DNA from 3 places in the Streptomyces sp. NPDC091287 genome. Region 1 is predicted to be linked to each of the others. Evidence: riboswitches for the same ligand, from Rfam matches in the RefSeq annotation. Region 1 holds a riboswitch; each other region holds the start of a gene.

The links. Region 1 has a riboswitch for thiamine pyrophosphate ahead of ACIQRW_RS25295 (thiamine ABC transporter substrate binding subunit). Riboswitches for the same ligand answer to the same signal wherever they lie in the genome.
Region 2: it holds a riboswitch for thiamine pyrophosphate, as region 1 does, so the genes downstream of both, thiO (glycine oxidase ThiO) here and ACIQRW_RS25295 (thiamine ABC transporter substrate binding subunit) in region 1, are expected to answer to the same signal.
Region 3: it holds a riboswitch for thiamine pyrophosphate, as region 1 does, so the genes downstream of both, thiC (phosphomethylpyrimidine synthase ThiC) here and ACIQRW_RS25295 (thiamine ABC transporter substrate binding subunit) in region 1, are expected to answer to the same signal.

Annotation. Positions count from the first base shown of each region.
Region 1 covers NZ_JBIVUV010000015.1:133,695-139,333, reverse strand. The annotation lists gene ACIQRW_RS25300 (ABC transporter permease) at 1-592, opposite strand, end outside; gene ACIQRW_RS25295 (thiamine ABC transporter substrate binding subunit) at 673-1,767, opposite strand; TPP riboswitch at 1,849-1,965, opposite strand; gene rlmN (23S rRNA (adenine(2503)-C(2))-methyltransferase RlmN) at 2,045-3,151, opposite strand; gene ACIQRW_RS25285 (phosphatidate cytidylyltransferase) at 3,261-4,343, opposite strand; gene frr (ribosome recycling factor) at 4,343-4,900, opposite strand; gene pyrH (UMP kinase) at 5,023-5,639, opposite strand, start outside.
Region 2 covers NZ_JBIVUV010000006.1:282,753-288,391, reverse strand. The annotation lists gene thiE (thiamine phosphate synthase) at 1-339, opposite strand, end outside; gene ACIQRW_RS12435 (Rv2175c family DNA-binding protein) at 415-780, opposite strand; gene ACIQRW_RS12430 (NAD(P)/FAD-dependent oxidoreductase) at 861-2,102, opposite strand; gene ACIQRW_RS12425 (hypothetical protein) at 2,177-2,518, opposite strand; TPP riboswitch at 2,571-2,683, shown strand; gene thiO (glycine oxidase ThiO) at 2,681-3,871, shown strand; gene thiS (sulfur carrier protein ThiS) at 3,868-4,107, shown strand; gene ACIQRW_RS12410 (thiazole synthase) at 4,110-4,904, shown strand; gene pknB (Stk1 family PASTA domain-containing Ser/Thr kinase) at 5,095-5,639, shown strand, end outside.
Region 3 covers NZ_JBIVUV010000004.1:400,363-406,001, reverse strand. The annotation lists gene ACIQRW_RS08515 (IclR family transcriptional regulator) at 1-388, shown strand, start outside; gene ACIQRW_RS08510 (SsgA family sporulation/cell division regulator) at 490-927, shown strand; gene ACIQRW_RS08505 (YibE/F family protein) at 951-2,297, opposite strand; TPP riboswitch at 2,368-2,501, shown strand; gene thiC (phosphomethylpyrimidine synthase ThiC) at 2,494-4,314, shown strand; gene ACIQRW_RS08495 (DUF805 domain-containing protein) at 4,634-4,987, shown strand; gene ACIQRW_RS08490 (hypothetical protein) at 5,068-5,639, opposite strand, start outside.

The sequences.
Region 1 (5,639 bases):
CGAAGGAGGTGAAGGTGAAGAGGAAGACCATCAGCGCGGCGGCGGCGACGGCCGGGGCGAGCGCGGGCAGCGTCACCCGCCGGAAGGCGGCGAACCGTCCGGCGCCGAGCACCCGGGCGACCTCCTCCTGCCGGGGGTCCAGCTGGGACCAGAGCCCGCCCACCGTCCGTACGACCACGGCGTAGTTGAAGAAGACGTGGGCCAGCAGGATCGCCCACACGGTGGTGTCGAGGCGGACGCCCCACCGTTCGTCGAGGAGCCCGCCCCGCCCCAGCAGCGCCAGGAACGCGGTGCCGACGACGACGGTGGGCAGCACGAACGGCACCGTGACGACCGCCCGCAGCAGTTGCTTGCCGGGGAAGTCGAACCGGGCGAAGACATACGCCCCGGGCAGGGCGATCAGCAGAGTGAGCGCGGTCGATGCGAGGGCCTGCCAGGTGGTGAACCAGAGGACGTCGAGGATGTCCGGGCGGGCCAGCACCTCGCCGATCCGCCCGAACTGCCAGTCGCCTCCCGCCTTGAGCCCGCGGCCGACGATCGCGGTCACGGGATAGGCGAAGAACAGCGCGAAGAACGCGACGGGCACGGCCATCAGGCCGAGCCGCAGCGCGGCCCCGCGCCGCCCGGGCCGGTGCCGTTCCCGGGCGGCCCCGGCGGTCTTCGCCCCGGGCTCTACTTCAGGACCAGCGACTGCCACGACTGGATCCACTGCTCACGGTTGGCGGTGATCTTCTCGGGTGCGACGGTGGGAGGCGTGTCGATCTTCTCGCCGAACTTCGTGAACAGCTCGGGAAGGGTCGCGTCCTTCACGACCGGGTTCACGAACATGTTCAGCGGCATGTCCTCCTGGAACGTCTTGCTGATCATGAAGTCCAGCAGTGCCTTGCCGCCCGCCTCGTTCTTCGCCCCGGTCAGCAGTCCCGCGTACTCGGTCTGCCGGAAGCAGGTGCCGGTGGCGACCCCGGTGGGCGCCTCCTTCGGCTGCGGGTCGGCGTAGAGCACCTCGACGGGCGGGCTGGAGGCGTAGCTGACGACGAGCGGCCGGTCGGCGTTGGCCTTCTTGCCGCCCGCGGAGCCGGAGAACTCCTCGTTGTACGCCTGCTCCCAGCCGTCGACGACCTTGACGCCGTTGGCCTTCAGCTTCTTCCAGTACGCCTCGTAGCCGTCCTCGCCCTGGGCGGCGATGGTGCCGAGGAGGAAACCGAGGCCGGGCGAGGAGCTGGCGGCGTTCTCGGTGACGAGGAGGTTCTTGTACGCGGGCTTCAGCAGGTCGTCGAAGGTCTTCGGCGGCGCGAGCTTCTTGTCGGCGAAGTACTTCTTGTCGTAGTTGACGCAGATGTCGCCGGTGTCGACGGGCGTGACCCGCCTCTTCTCGTCCGTCTGCGTGTCCGCCGCGACCGTGTCCAGGCCCTTGGCCTCGTACGCGGTGAACAGGCCGTTGTCGAGGGCGCGGGAGAGCAGGGTGTTGTCGACGCCGAAGAAGACGTCGCCGCGCGGGGAGCCCTTGGTCAGGATCTCCTGGTTGAGCGCGGCCCCGGCGTCGCCGCTCTTGAGGATCTCGACCTTGTAGCCGGTCTCCTTCGTGAACGCCTTCAGCACCTTGTCCGAGACGTTGAAGGAGTCGTGGCTGACCAGGGTCACGGTCTTGGAGCCGGGGCCCTTGGACTCCCCGGAGCCGGCGGAACCCTCGTCGCCGCAGCCCGCGAGCACGGTGACGCCGAGAGCGGCGGCGAGCGCGGTCGCCGCGTACTTCGTGGTGGTGTTCATGTGATTCCTCCTGGAGATGACCAGGAAGAGACGCGGCCCCGCCCGCGGTCCGGCGAACCGGAAGCGGGCAGGGCGCAACAGCTTGAGTAAGGTCCGAACTTCCTACCCGGAATGACCCGGGCGAGGTTCAGAGGGTCTGCGGCCAACCTGTCCTTGGTGCCGCACTCTCAGCGCTGTGGCGCTCCCCTGTCGGAATATGAAGTTGATTTCGAGCCCAGGCTACACCGGCGGATTTCGGCCGCCCGTCCGGGCGAGGCCAAGGGCTGCGGGAGAGCCCTCAGCGCTCGGAGGCCGCCAGCTGCCCGCAGGCCCCGTCGATCTCCTGACCGCGGGTGTCCCGGACGGTGACGGGCACGCCGTGGGCGGCGATGGCCTCGACGAAGGCCTTCTCGTCCTCGGGCCGCGAGGCGGTCCACTTCGAGCCGGGCGTGGGGTTCAGCGGGATCAGGTTGACGTGCACCCGCTTGCCCTTGAGCAGCCGGCCGAGCCGGTCGCCCCGCCAGGCCTGGTCGTTGATGTCGCGGATCAGGGCGTACTCGATGGAGATCCGGCGGCCGGACTTATCGGCGTACTCCCAGGCGGCGTCCAGCACCTCGCGGACGTTCCACCGGGTGTTGACGGGGACCAGGGTGTCGCGCAGCTCGTCGTCCGGGGCGTGCAGCGAGACGGCGAGACGGCACTTGAAGCCCTCGTCGGCGAAGCGCAGCATGGCCGGGACGAGACCCACGGTGGAGACGGTGATCCCGCGCTGCGAGAGGCCGAGACCGTCCGGCTCCGGGTCGGTGAGACGGCGGATCGCGCCGACCACGCGGTTGTAGTTGGCGAGCGGCTCGCCCATGCCCATGAAGACGATGTTGGACAGCCGCGCGGGCCCGCCGGGCACCTCGCCGTCGCGCAGGGCGCGCATGCCGTCGACGATCTGGTGCACGATCTCGGCGGTCGACAGATTGCGGTCGAGGCCGGCCTGCCCGGTGGCGCAGAAGGGGCAGTTCATACCGCAGCCGGCCTGCGAGGAGATGCACATCGTGACGCGGTCGGGGTAGCGCATCAGGACGGACTCGACGAGCGTCCCGTCGTGCAGCTTCCACAGGGTCTTGCGCGTGGTGTCGTCGTCGCAGCTGATGTGCCGCATCACGGACATCAGCTCGGGGAACAGCGCCTCGGCCAGCTTCTCCCGCGATCCGGCCGGGATGTTCGTCCACTCGGCCGGATCGTGCGCGTACCGCGCGAAGTAGTGCTGCGAGAGCTGCTGGGCGCGGAACGGCTTCTCACCGGTCGCGGCGACCGCTTCCTTGCGCTCGGCGGGCGTGAGGTCGGCGATGTGCCGCGGCGGCTTCTTGGATCCGCGGGGCGCGACGAAAGTGAGTTCTCCGGGCTTAGGCATGGTTCATCCAGTGTCGCAGACAGACGGGTGAGGGCCCGCCGCCCTGTGGGCGACGGACCCTCACTCGTGAAACGTGCAGGTGGGAAAGGGTGCCGGGATGCCGAGGCGGTCAGCCGGAGCCGACGAACAGCACCAGCAGCAGCCAGACGACCGGCGCAGTCGGCAGGAGCGAGTCCAGCCGGTCCATGATGCCGCCGTGGCCGGGGAGCAGGGTGCCCATGTCCTTGATCCCGAGGTCCCGCTTGATCATGGACTCGCCCAGGTCGCCGAGGGTGGCGCTGGCCGCGACCGCGAGGCCGAGCAGCAGTCCCTGCCACCAGGCGCCCTCGTCGATCAGGAACTCCATGCACAGCGCGCCGGCGACCATCGCGAAGGCGACCGCTCCGAGCAGGCCCTCGCGGGTCTTGCCGGGGCTGATGCGGGGGGCGAGCTTGTGCGTGCCGAAGCGCCAGCCGACCGCGTACGCCCCCGTGTCGCTGACCACGGTGAGGACCAGGAAGGTCAGGACCCGCCACGACCCGTCGTCCGCCGTCAGCATCAGGGCGACGAAGGTGGCCAGGAAGGGTACGTAGAACGCCGCGAAGACCCCGGCCGTGACGTCCTTGAGATACCCGTCCGGCGGCTCGGTCATCCGCCAGACCAGCACCGCGAGGGCGGTCAGGGCCATCGCGATCCAGGCGCCCTCGGGCCCTCGCGCGTAACCCGCGACGACCATCGCGGCTCCGCCGACGGCCAACGGCACCAGGGGCGCCTTGATGCCCTTGCGTTCCTGGAGGCGGGAGGTCAGCTCCCAGAGGCCGACGACGACCGCGGCCACTATCACGCCGATGAAAGCGGCCTTCACGATGAACAGCGAGACGCCGATGACGGCGCCGAGACCCACGCCCACCCCTATGGCGGCGCGCAGATCACGCCCCGCGCGCTTCTTCTGCGGGGGCGGCAGCGGGGTGGACATGGGCTCCTGCGGCTTCTCGTCACGGAACAGGGGGCCGCTGACGTGAGCGGCTTCCCTGTCCCGGTCGTCGCGGCTCTGTGCGTCTCTACCTGCGTCGGGAACGTCCGGCACGTTGGGCATGGGCCGAGTCTGCTGGGCGCCATGCACATCGTGGGCAGGACCCGCCGGGGCAGCCCTCATCTCGGGCGTGCCCCAGTGACCGGCTCCTTGCGGGGCACCCCAGGAAGAGTCGTTCATCAGACTTCGAGCAGCTCGGCTTCCTTGTGCTTGAGCAGCTCGTCCACCTGCGCGACGTACTTCGCGGTGGTGTCGTCGAGCTCCTTCTCCGCGCGGCGCACCTCGTCCTCGCCGGACTCCTTGTCCTTGACGAGCTTGTCGAGGGTCTCCTTGGCCTTGCGGCGGATGGAGCGGATCGAGATCTTGGAGTCCTCGGCCTTGGTCTTGGCGACCTTGATGTACTCCTTGCGGCGGTCCTGGGTGAGCTCGGGGAACGTCACCCGGATGATATTGCCGTCGTTGCTCGGGTTGACGCCGAGGTCGGAGTCGCGGATCGCCTGCTCGATGTTGCGCAGCGCGGTCTTGTCGAACGGCGTCACGACGGCCATCCGCGCCTCGGGAACCGAGAACGAGGCCAGCTGGTTGATCGGGGTCAGCGCGCCGTAGTAGTCGGCGACGATCTTGTTGAACATCGCCGGGTGCGCGCGGCCGGTACGGATCGCGGCGAAGTCCTCTTTCGCGACGACAACGGCCTTCTCCATCTTCTCCTCGGCCTCGAGGAGGATTTCTTCGATCACCACGTGCTCCTGCGTGTCTTGGGTGGGCCCGGCGTCGTCATCGCCTGGCCCTGCGGGTCCTGCGTCGCGTCCTCACCTGCACGGTGTCCGACCGGCAGGCCGTTGTCCATCCTGGGGGGCCGTCAGGCCCGGGTGCTCTCGTCGCTCACGAGCGTGCCGATCTTCTCACCCTTGACCGCGCGAGCGATATTGCCCTCGGTGGTCAGCTCGAAGACGAGGATCGGGAGCTGGTTGTCACGGCAGAGCGTGATGGCGGTGGCGTCGGCGATCTTCAGATTGCGGGTGATCACCTCGCCGTACTCCAGTGCGTCGAACTTCACCGCGTCGGGGTTGGCCTTCGGGTCGGAGTCGTAGACCCCGTCCACACCGTTCTTCCCCATGAGCAGCGCCTCGGCGTCGATCTCCAGGGCACGCTGAGCGGCGGTGGTGTCGGTGGAGAAGTACGGCATGCCCATACCGGCGCCGAAGATCACCACGCGCCCCTTCTCCAGGTGCCGTACGGCACGGAGCGGGATGTACGGCTCGGCGACCTGGCCCATGGTGATGGCGGTCTGGACGCGCGAGTCGATGCCCTCCTTCTCCAGGAAGTCCTGGAGCGCCAGGCAGTTCATGACCGTGCCGAGCATGCCCATGTAGTCGGATCGGGCCCGGTCCATACCGCGCTGCTGGAGCTCGGCGCCGCGGAAGAAGTTGCCTCCTCCGATGACCACCGCGATCTGGGCGCCGTCGCGTACGACGG
Region 2 (5,639 bases), on a different contig from region 1:
GGAGCGGCCGATCATCCGGTCGGCGCCGATGATCGCCCGGGCGGCGGGGACCGGGAGGTCGCCCTGGCCGAGGTGGAGCACGTCGGCGCCGATGGCGTGGGCGACGTCGGCGCGGTCGTTCACCGCGAGGAGCTTGCCGTGCCGGCGGCAGGCGTCGGCGAACACGGCGAGGTGCTCCAGCTCCTCGGCGGCCTCCAGGCCCTTGTCCCGGAGCTGGACGATGTCGACGCCGGCGGCGAGCACGGCGTCCAGGAAGGCCGGGAGGTCACCCTGGACCTTGCGGGCGTCCGTGCACAGGTAGAGCCGGGCATCGGACAGCTGCTCGCGAGGCGTGGACATGGGTGGACTCCCCCGTGGTCGTGACGGTGCACGGGCCGCGCGGGGCGGCCCGTGCTCCGCTTCCTGTCGTGTCGGTCAGACGGCGAGCGCCTGGGCGCGGCGCTTCACCTCCGTACCGCGATTCTCGCTCAGCGCCTGCGCGGGGGTGCCGGGCAGGGTCGGATCGGGAGTGAAGAGCCACTCCAGCATCTCTTCGTCGGAATAGCCGTCGTCCCTCAGGAGGGTCAGGGTGCCGGAGAGGCCCTTGACCACCTTGTCGCCGTCGATGAAGGCGGCGGGCACCTGGAGCGCCCGGTTCTCACCACGGCGTACGGCGATGAGCTGGCCATCCCTGACCAGCTGCCGTACGCGCGTCACCTGGACATCGAGCATTTCCGCGATGTCGGGAAGGTGGAGCCAGGCGGGGACGAGAGCATCGGTCTTTGCGTCAATCTCGGTCACAGGGACAAGCGTGCCATCCAGGACCGACAGCCGGTAGCCGGGCCCGACCGTACGGGGCCGGCCCGGCGGTTCCGGGTGCGTCACAGGGCGGCGGACTTCAGCGGTACGGCGGGGTCGGCCACCCTCTCCGGGTCGAGGGCGGCCCCCGACCCGATGAGCCTGCGGCCCTGGGCGAGGTCACGCGGGCGGCCCACGGCGAGCACGGCCACCAGCGCGCCGTCGCGCAGCCAGCACACCGACCAGGCGGCGTCCGTCCCGTCGCCGCGCCACACCAGGGTGTCGGCGTCCGCGTGGTGGCCGGCGTACTGCACGAAGCGGCCGAACTGCTCGGACCAGAAGTACGGGACGGGGTCGTAGACGGGGAGCGGCTCCCCGCCCTGGGCGGCCATGATCGCGGCGGCGGCGGTGCGTGGGCCCTGGAGGGCGTTGTCCCAGTGGTGGACCAGCAGGCGCGTCCCGTAGCGGGCGGAGGGGAAGGAGGCGCAGTCCCCGACCGCGTACACATCGGGCACCGAGGTGCGCAGCGCACTGTCGGCGGTGACCGAGCCGTCCGGGCCGAGCGCGACCCCGGAGCCGGCCAGCCAGCGGGTGGCGGGGCGCGCGCCGATGCCGACGACCACGGCCCCGGCGGGCAGGACCCGGCCGTCGTCGAGGACGACGGCCCCCTCCTCGACGCGGTCGACCCGGGTCCCGGTGAGGAGTTCGGCGCCGCTGTCGGCGTACCAGGCGGCCATCGGGGCGGCCACCTCGGCGGGCAGGGTGCCCGCGAGCGGGCGGGCGGCGGCCTCGACGACGGTGACGGCGCAGCCCGCCGCGCGGGCGGCGGTGGCGAACTCCGCGCCGATCCAGCCCGCCCCGACGACGACCACGTCGTGCTGCCGGTCCAGGACGGGCCGCAGCCGGGCGGCGTCGTCGAGGGTGCGCAGCAGGTGGACGCCGGGCACGCCCGCGGCGCCGGGCAGGGTCATGGGCTCCGCACCGGTCGCGAGGACCAGGGCGTCGTAGGGCACCGGCCCGGCGGCGGTGTCCAGCACATGGTCGGCGGCGCGCAGAGCGGTGACGTCCAGGCCGAGGCGCAGGGTGATGTCCAACGCCTCGAAGTCGACGTCGAAGGCGGAGTGCTCGGCCTGGCCCAGCAGGACGGCCTTGGACAACGGCGGGCGGTCGTAGGGCTGGTGGGGTTCGGCGCCGATCAGGGTGACGGGCCCGGTGAAGCCCGCCTCGCGCAGGGCCACGGCGCTCTGCACGCCTGCCATGCCCGCCCCGACGACCACGACGTGCCGTGCCTGCCGCGCCGCCCGCTGTTCCGTCTGCTCGCTCACCCGTCCACCTTAATCAACTGACGGATCGTCAGGTAGAGGGGTGCGGGGAAGGAACCCGGGAAGCGCCTGGGAGCTCAGGAGGGAAGCTGTTCCACCACGCTGGTGCCGCTGCCCTCCTGGGACTCCCAGGCCCATCGCTCCTCCAGCCGCACCCGGCCGTCGGCGAGCTCGACGACCGTGGAGAGGCAGTGCCCGGACGAGGTCGTTCCGTCCTGCTTGAGCTGCACGTAGCGGAAGTCCAGCGCGTCCCCGTCGCGGGTGCCGACGAGATGACCGCGCACCACGTCGCCGCCCGCGTACTCGGCCCAGATCCGGCCGTCCGACTCGTGGTACGTGAAGCGGGTGCGGGTGCCGACCTGGCCCGGGGCCTGGTCGGCGACGGGTGACAGGACGAGTCCGTCGAGCGAACGGGCCATGGCGGGCGCTCCTCTACTGGCCGGGGGGCGGAGGGGTTTAGGGTGGCCAAGGTAGAACACTCGCGGGAGCCCGGACGCACCGGGCTGAGAGGGAGGCTGGACGGCCTCCGACCGTACGAACCTGCTCCGGGTCATGCCGGCGAAGGGAGGGGCTGGACACTCATGCGCGTCTCGGAGAGAAGCTCCGGATCCGACGTCCTCGTCATCGGGGGCGGAATCATCGGTCTGGTCACGGCGTGGCGGGCCGCCCAGCGGGGGCTGCGCGTCACGGTCGCGGACCCGGAACCGGGCGGCGGCGCCGCACAGGTCGCGGCGGGCATGCTGGCCGCCGTCACCGAACTGCACTACGGCGAGCAGATGCTGCTCGGGCTCAACCTCGCCTCCGCCGCCCGTTATCCCTCGTTCGTCGCCGAGCTGGAGGAGGCGAGCGGCCGGGACACCGGCTTCCGGACCTGCGGCACGCTCGCCGTCGCACTGGACTCCGACGACCGGGCGCATCTGCGCGAACTGCACGCCCTCCAGGAGCGTTCGGGCCTGGAGTCGGTCTGGCTCAGCGGCCGTGAGTGCCGCCGCCTGGAGCCGATGCTGGCCCCGGGCGTCCGGGGCGGCCTCCGGGTCGACGGCGACCACCAGGTGGATCCCCGCCGCCTCGCCGCGGCGCTGCTGACCGCGTGCGAACGGGCCGGGGTCGCGTTCCGCCGGACGACCGCCGAGCGGCTCACCGTCGCCGGGGGCCGGGCCGCCGGGGCGCTGCTCGGCGACGGTACGGAATTCGCGGCCGATCAGGTCGTGCTCGCCGCGGGCAGTCTCAGCGGCCGGCTCGCCGGGCTCCCGCCGGAGCTCGTACCGCCGGTCCGCCCGGTCAAGGGCCAGGTGCTCCGGCTCACCGTGCCCCGGGCGTACGCCCCCTTCCTCAGCCGCACCGTGCGCGCCGTGGTCCGGGGCGGCCACCTCTACCTCGTGCCGCGCGAGAACGGCGAGCTGGTCGTCGGCGCCACCAGCGAGGAGATGGGCTGGGACACCACGGTCACCGCCGGTGGGGTGTACGAGCTGCTGCGCGACGCCCACGAGCTGGTCCCGGGCATCACCGAGCTGCCGCTCACCGAGACCCGGGCCGGTCTGCGTCCCGCGTCGCCCGACAACGCCCCGCTGCTCGGCCCGACCGCCCTGCCCGGTCTGCTGCTCGCCACCGGCCACCACCGCAACGGCGTCCTGCTGACGCCCGTCACCGGGGACGCGATGGCCGACGTCCTGACCACCGGCGAGCTGCCCGAGACGGTCCGCCCCTTCACCCCCGGCCGTTTCGAACCCGCCGCCCTCGCCGCCCCCGTACTCCAGGAGCAGCCCGTATGACCCAGCAGCACGCCGTACCGGAATCCGCCGCCACCGTCTCCGTCTCGGTGAACGGGGAAGTCCGCGCCGTTCCCGCCGGGACGGACCTGGACGCCCTCGTCACCACGCTGACCCCGGCCCGCTCCGGGGTCGCCGCCGCCGTCAACGAGAGCGTCGTCCCGCGCGGCCAGTGGGCCACGACGAGGCTCGGCGAGGGCGACCGCGTCGAGGTCCTGACCGCCGTGCAGGGGGGCTGACCATGTCGGACGACGTCTTCACGCTGGGGCCCGCCACGTATGGCTCCCGGCTGATCATGGGCACCGGCGGGGCCCCGAGCCTGGAGGTGCTGGAGCGCTCGCTGATCGCCTCCGGCACCGAGCTGACGACGGTCGCGATGCGCCGGCTGGACCCGACCGTGCGGGGTTCGGTGCTCTCGGTGCTGGAGCGGCTCTCCATCCAGGTCCTGCCGAACACCGCCGGCTGCTTCACCGCGGGCGAGGCGGTGCTGACCGCCCGGCTGGCCAGGGAGGCGCTCGGCACCGACTGGGTGAAGCTGGAGGTGGTGGCCGACGAGCGGACCCTCCTGCCCGATCCGATCGAGCTGCTGGACGCGGCGGAGGTCCTGGTCGACGACGGGTTCACCGTGCTGCCCTACACCAACGACGATCCGGTCCTGGCCCGGAAGCTGGAGGACGTGGGGTGCGCGGCGATCATGCCGCTCGGCTCCCCCATCGGCTCCGGGCTCGGCATCCGCAACCCGCACAACTTCGAGCTGATCGTCGAGCGGGCCGGGGTGCCGGTGATCCTCGACGCGGGGGCCGGGACCGCCTCGGACGCGGCGCAGGCGATGGAGCTGGGGTGCGCCGCCGTGATGCTCGCCTCGGCGGTGACCCGGGCCCAGGAGCCGGAGCTGATGGCGGGTGCGATGCGTCACGCGGTGGAGGGCGGGCGGCTCGCGTACCGGGCGGGCCGGATTCCGCGCCGCCACTTCGCCGAGGCGTCCTCGCCCGTGGACGGGCGGGCGGCGCTGGATCCGGAGCGGCCCGCGTTCTGAGCGCCGGTACGCGTTCGGGGCGCCGCCCCGAACCCCGCTCCTCAATCGCCGGAGGGGCTTGAACTGGTCGTCGGAGGGGCTTGAACTGCCCCGGCCGCAGGGCGTGTGCCTGTCACGGATCGGCTGCAGAACGGCCCCGGGAACGCCCTCGCCCGTCCGGGGTGTCGGCGGCGGCTCGTAGACTCTCGGGGTGGACACGACCCTCCAGGACCCTCTCGTCGGGCAGCTGCTCGACGGCCGGTATCGCATTGAGGCGCGCATCGCCGTCGGCGGGATGGCCACGGTCTACCGGGCCGTGGACACCCGCCTGGACCGGGTGCTCGCCCTCAAGGTGATGCACCCGGCGCTCGCCACCGACGTCTCGTTCGTCGAGCGCTTCATCCGTGAGGCCAAGTCAGTGGCCCGCCTGGCGCATCCCAATGTCGTCGCGGTCTTCGACCAGGGTGCCGAGGGCGCGTATGTCTATCTCGCGATGGAGTACGTGGCGGGCTGCACCCTGCGCGACGTGCTGCGCGAGCGCGGGGCCCTGCAGCCCCGGGCGGCGCTGGACATCCTGGAGCCGGTCCTCGCCGCGCTCGGCGCCGCGCACCGGGCGGGGTTCGTGCACCGCGACATGAAGCCGGAGAACGTCCTGATAGGGGACGACGGCCGGGTGAAGGTCGCCGACTTCGGTCTGGTCAGAGCGGTCGGCACGACCACCGACAGCACCGGCTCCCTGCTGGGCACCGTGTCGTA
Region 3 (5,639 bases), on a different contig from region 1:
GGCAGTGGAGGAGTGGGCCTCGTTCCGGGAAACCGCCCACGCGCACGCCATCGGCCAGTGTCTGCTCGCCCAACTCGACGAGCGAGCCCGCGAGGACCACCTCGACCGGCACCCCGTGCGCCCCCTCACCCGTTACTCAGTGCGAGATCGCGCCACGCTTCTGGAACGGCTGCGTACCCTCCGACGAGGTGAACCGGTCATCGAACGCCAGGAGTACGCACTGGGGACCGTGTGCGCCGCGATTCCCGTCACGGCCGGTGCCACGATTGCGGCGATGGCCATTTCCGTACCTCTCGACCGAGAAGATCGGTTGCTGCCCGCAGTCGAACAGCTACGTGGCGAAGTCACCAGCCTCTTGCGTTCGCTCGTGTTCTCTATCAGTATCTGAAAAATCACTCCTTGTGATCTGCTATCGCGTGCACCACGATGGCGTCAATAGGGCCATGGGGGATCATTCCTGGCCAGATTCATCTACTGCGGGGTTGAACGATGCGCGAGTCGGTTCAAGCAGAGGTCATGATGAGCTTCCTCGTCTCCGAGGAGCTCTCGTTCCGTATTCCGGTGGAGCTCCGGTACGAGGTCGGCGATCCGTATGCCATCCGGATGACGTTCCACCTTCCCGGCGATGCCCCTGTGACCTGGGCATTCGGCCGCGAGCTGCTGCTGGACGGGCTCAACAGCCCGAGCGGCGACGGAGATGTGCACATCGGCCCGACCGAGCCCGAGGGCCTCGGCGATGTGCACATCCGGCTCCAGGTCGGCGCGGACCGTGCGCTGTTCCGGGCGGGGACGGCGCCGCTGGTGGCGTTTCTCGACCGGACGGACAAGCTCGTGCCGCTCGGTCAGGAGCACACGCTGGGTGACTTCGACGGAAACCTGGAGGATGCGCTCGGTCGCATCCTCGCCGAGGAGCAGAACGCGGGCTGACCGGGCGCGCCCCCGATGCCCCGTCACCCCGTCTTACGACGACGGCCCCGACCCGTCCGCGCGGGTGCGGCCGTAGCCGCCTGTGCGCCGCCGGACCCCGAACGGTCCGCGGAGACGACCAGCGCCGCGAGCACCGTGGTCACCGGCACCGAGGCGACCAGGCCGATCGACCCGACCAACGTGCGGACGATCTCCTCGGCGACCAGCTCGCTGTTGGCCACCGTCCCCACACCGCTCTGGGCGATGGAGAAGAGCAGCAGCAGCGGCAACGCCGCGCCCGCGTACGCCAGCACCAGGGTGTTGACCACCGAGGCGATGTGGTCCCTTCCGATCCGGATACCTGCCCGGTACAGACCCTTCCAACCCATCCGCGGGTCCGCCTGGTGCAGTTCCCAGACGGCGGAGGTCTGGGTGACCGTCACATCGTCGAGCACCCCGAGCGAACCGATGATGACGCCGGCCAGCAGCAGACCGCTCATATCGATGTCCGGGTAGAGGCCGTGGATGAGGCCGGTGTTGTCGTCGGTGTTGCCGCTCAGGCTCGCCCAGCCGATGAACAGGGAGCCCAGCAGCCCGATCAGCAGCAGCGAGATCAGCGTGCCGACGACCGCGACCGACGTACGGGCCGTCACCCCGTGGCACAGATAGAGGGCCGCCAGCATGATCGCGCTGGCCCCGATCACCGCCACGACCAGCGGGTTCGAGCCTTGCAGGATCGCCGGCAGGATGAACAGGGTCAGCACGGCGAACGACACCACCAGCGCCACCAGCGCCATCACCCCGCGCATCCTGCCCACCAGGACCACCGCCAGCGCGAAGATCCCGGCCAGCACCGCCATCGGGATCTTCCGGTCCACGTCGGTCACCGAGTACTGGAGGTCGCGCGGCGCGTCGGGGGCGTACGCGACGACCACGCCCTGACCCTCCTTCAGCTGTCGGGGCGCGTCCGGCTGGACCACCTCGACGAACTTCCGGCCCTTGTCGTCGCCGCTGGTCACCTCGATGGTGGCCTTCGCGCACTCCCCCTCCTGCTCGTTGACGGCCTCGCGGCCCGAGGGCGTGGAGGTGTCGCCGGTCGGGGGTACCTGCGCGGCGTTGACGTCCGCGCAGTCGACCTTCACGACCTGGACGACCTTGCCGTCCTGGGTCTGCCGGTCGAATCCGACGCCGGTGCGCTCGTGGTCGGGCGCGCCGCCGGGCCAGAACGCGATCAGGCCGACGACGACCGCCGTCGCGAACGGGATCAGTACGGCGGCGATGACCTTGCGCAGGTGCCGGGAGACCGGAGCGGCCGGTCCGTGGCTGTGGGTGTGGCCGTGGGTGTGGCCCTGGGGCGGCTGGGGTGCGGGGTCGCTTTGGGGGGAGGTCACGGGGCGATCATCGCAAGAACGGGAGGGCCCTCTGGTCAGCTCGCCCGAAAGGACGCTAGCGTGGAGGCACCTTTGCACACGCGGGAGCTCGGAGCACCGGGCTGAGAGGGCGCTGATCGCCGTACATCCGTACGGGACACGCTGCGCCGACCGCCGAACCTGTTACCGGGTAATGCCGGCGTAGGGAGTAGGTCTCATGACCACAGCGGACGCACGCACGCCTGCCTCGAAACAGAACGACGGAACGCCGGTCGGCACGACGCCGGGCGACGGAACGCGCAACGACGAGGCCGGGAAGTCCATCGGCTGGCACAAGGGGTACGTCCAGGGCTCGCGCCCGGACCTCCGGGTGCCGGTTCGACAGGTGCACCTCACCAACGGCAAGGACGTGACGCTGTACGACACGTCCGGGCCGTACACCGATCCCTCCATCGACACCGATGTCCGCCGGGGCCTCGCGCCCCTGCGGGAGAACTGGATCATCGCCCGCGGCGACACCGAGGAGTACGCGGGCCGGCCGGCCCGCCCCGAGGACGACGGGCTCAAGCACACCTCGCCGCGCGGCGGACTGCGCAACCTCGACGCCGTCTTCCCCGGCCGCCCGCGCCAGCCGCGCCGCAGCCGCGACGGACGCCCCGTCACCCAGCTCGCGTACGCCCGACGGGGGGAGATCACCCCGGAGATGGAGTACGTGGCGATCCGGGAGAACGTGGAGGCCGAGGTCGTCCGCGAGGAGATCGCGCAGGGCCGGGCGGTGCTGCCCGCCAACGTCAACCACCCCGAGATCGAGCCGATGATCATCGGCAAGCGGTTCCTGGTGAAGGTCAACGCCAACATCGGCAACTCGGCCGTCACCTCCTCCATCGAGGAGGAGGTGGACAAGATGACCTGGGCGACGAAGTGGGGCGCCGACACGGTCATGGACCTGTCCACCGGCCGCAACATCCACACCACCCGTGAATGGGTGCTGCGCAACTCCCCCGTGCCGATCGGCACCGTCCCGCTCTACCAGGCCCTGGAGAAGGTCGACGGCCGGGCCGAGGAGCTGACCTGGGAGATCTACAAGGACACCGTCATCGAACAGGCCGAGCAGGGCGTGGACTACATGACGGTGCACGCCGGGGTGCGCCTGCCGTACGTCCCCCTGACGGCCCGCCGCAAGACCGGCATCGTCTCGCGCGGCGGCTCGATCATGGCGGCCTGGTGTCTCGCCCACCACAAGGAGTCGTTCCTCTACGAGCACTTCGAGGAGCTCTGCGAGATCCTCGCGACATACGACGTCACCTACTCCCTGGGCGACGGACTGCGTCCCGGTTCGATCGCGGACGCCAACGACGAGGCGCAGTTCGCCGAGTTGCGCACGCTGGGCGAACTGAACACGATCGCGAAGCGGTTCGGCGTCCAGACCATGATCGAGGGCCCCGGGCACGTCCCGATGCACAAGATCAAGGAGAACATCGACCTTCAGCAGGAGATCTGCGAGGAGGCGCCGTTCTACACGCTCGGCCCGCTGACCACGGACGTCGCGCCCGCCTACGACCACATCACCTCCGGCATCGGCGCCGCGATGATCGCCTGGTGGGGCACGGCGATGCTCTGCTACGTCACGCCCAAGGAGCACCTGGGACTGCCGAACCGGGACGACGTGAAGACGGGGGTCATCACCTACAAGATCGCCGCCCACGCGGCCGACCTGGCCAAGGGGCACCCGGGCGCGCAGGAGTGGGACGACGCCCTCTCCGACGCGCGGTTCGAGTTCCGCTGGGAGGACCAGTTCAACCTGGCCCTCGACCCGGACACGGCGCGGGAGTTCCACGACGAGACGCTGCCCGCCGAACCGGCGAAGACGGCGCACTTCTGCTCGATGTGCGGGCCGAAGTTCTGCTCGATGAAGATCTCCCAGGACATCCGGCGTCAGCACGGCGGTTCGCAGGAGGAGATCGAGCAGGGCATGGCCGAGAAGTCGAAGGAGTTCGCGGCCGCCGGCAACCGGGTCTACCTGCCCATCGCCGACTGATCAGGGCCGGCCGCCGGCCCGTCCCCGGCGGTCGGCTTCTCCGGCCACAGGCAGCGAACCCGCGGGACTGAGGCCTGATTCTGCCAGGAGCCTGTGGGCGTTGTGTGGCTTACCGAGTAACTACAGCCATTTCAGGTTGTTTTGAAATGGTTGGTCGCCTTGTTAAGCGACAGTATGGACACAGTCGTGTGGCAGCTGTATGTACGTTTGGTCCGCAGCTCACCTGCGCTTGACCCTTTCCTTATCTGTGGCTTACTTTCCGGCTTGCTTGGCTTGAAATTGGCGCCCCCTCGGAACGGGGGCCGGGGAGGGAATCACCGTGAACTGGTACCTGGACGTACTCAAGAACTACGCAGGCTTCAGCGGACGCGCGCGCCGCAAGGAGTACTGGATGTTCGTGCTCTTCAACTTCATCATCGCCGTGGTGCTGTCGGTGCTCGGCATGGCGATCGACACGCAGATCCCGTACTACCTCTACCTCGCCGCGGTCATCGTTCCGTCGCTGGCGGTCATGGTGCGTCGTCTGCACGACACCGGCCGCTCGGGCTGGTGGTTCTTCATCTCGTTCGTCCCGCTGGTCGGCGCCATCATCCTGCTCGTCTTCCTCGCCTCGGAGGGCAAGCCGGAGACGAACCAGCACGGTGCCAACCCGAAGCTGGCTCCGGCCGTCTGACCAACAGCTCCGGTACGTTCCGGAGCACCGTGAGGCCGGGCGCGGCACACAGCCGTCCCGGCCTTCGCCGTACCCGGACCTCAGTCCGGCCGGTGCTCCGGTCCGCCGAAGTCCGGGCTCGTGAAATCGGGGCTGGTGAAGGTCGGTCGGGGACCGGCCGCCGGGCCTTCGTCCGGGCCGGAGAAGTCCGGCCTGCTGTACCCGACCTTCGGGATGCGGTTGGGCGAACGGTGCGGGGTCCGGGCGGCGGGTCCCGCGGTGGGGTCGGCCAGGGCGTCCCTGAGGAACGGGAGGATGCCGCGCTCCAGCAGGGCGTGGCGCCACGCCTCCCTGGCCCGCGCGACGTCCTCCGGAAGCTCCTGCTCCTCGTTCTCGGCGGCCAGCGACGTCGCGCCGTTGCGGAGCGCGGTGACGAGCAGCCCGACGGCCGCGACCAGGATCGCCGCGGCGGCGACCGCCGCGAAGAACCACCCGGCCGCGACCATCGAGCCGCCGAAGGTCACCGAGGGGCCGACCGCCTTCACCAGATAGCCGACGAGCAGGAAGATGACGGCCGCGGAGCCGGCCAGCAGCGGGGTCAGGACCGTGATGACCGCGCCTATGCCGGCGCCCGAACCGGCCGCCGTGCTCCGCGGCCCGTCCGTGGCCGGGC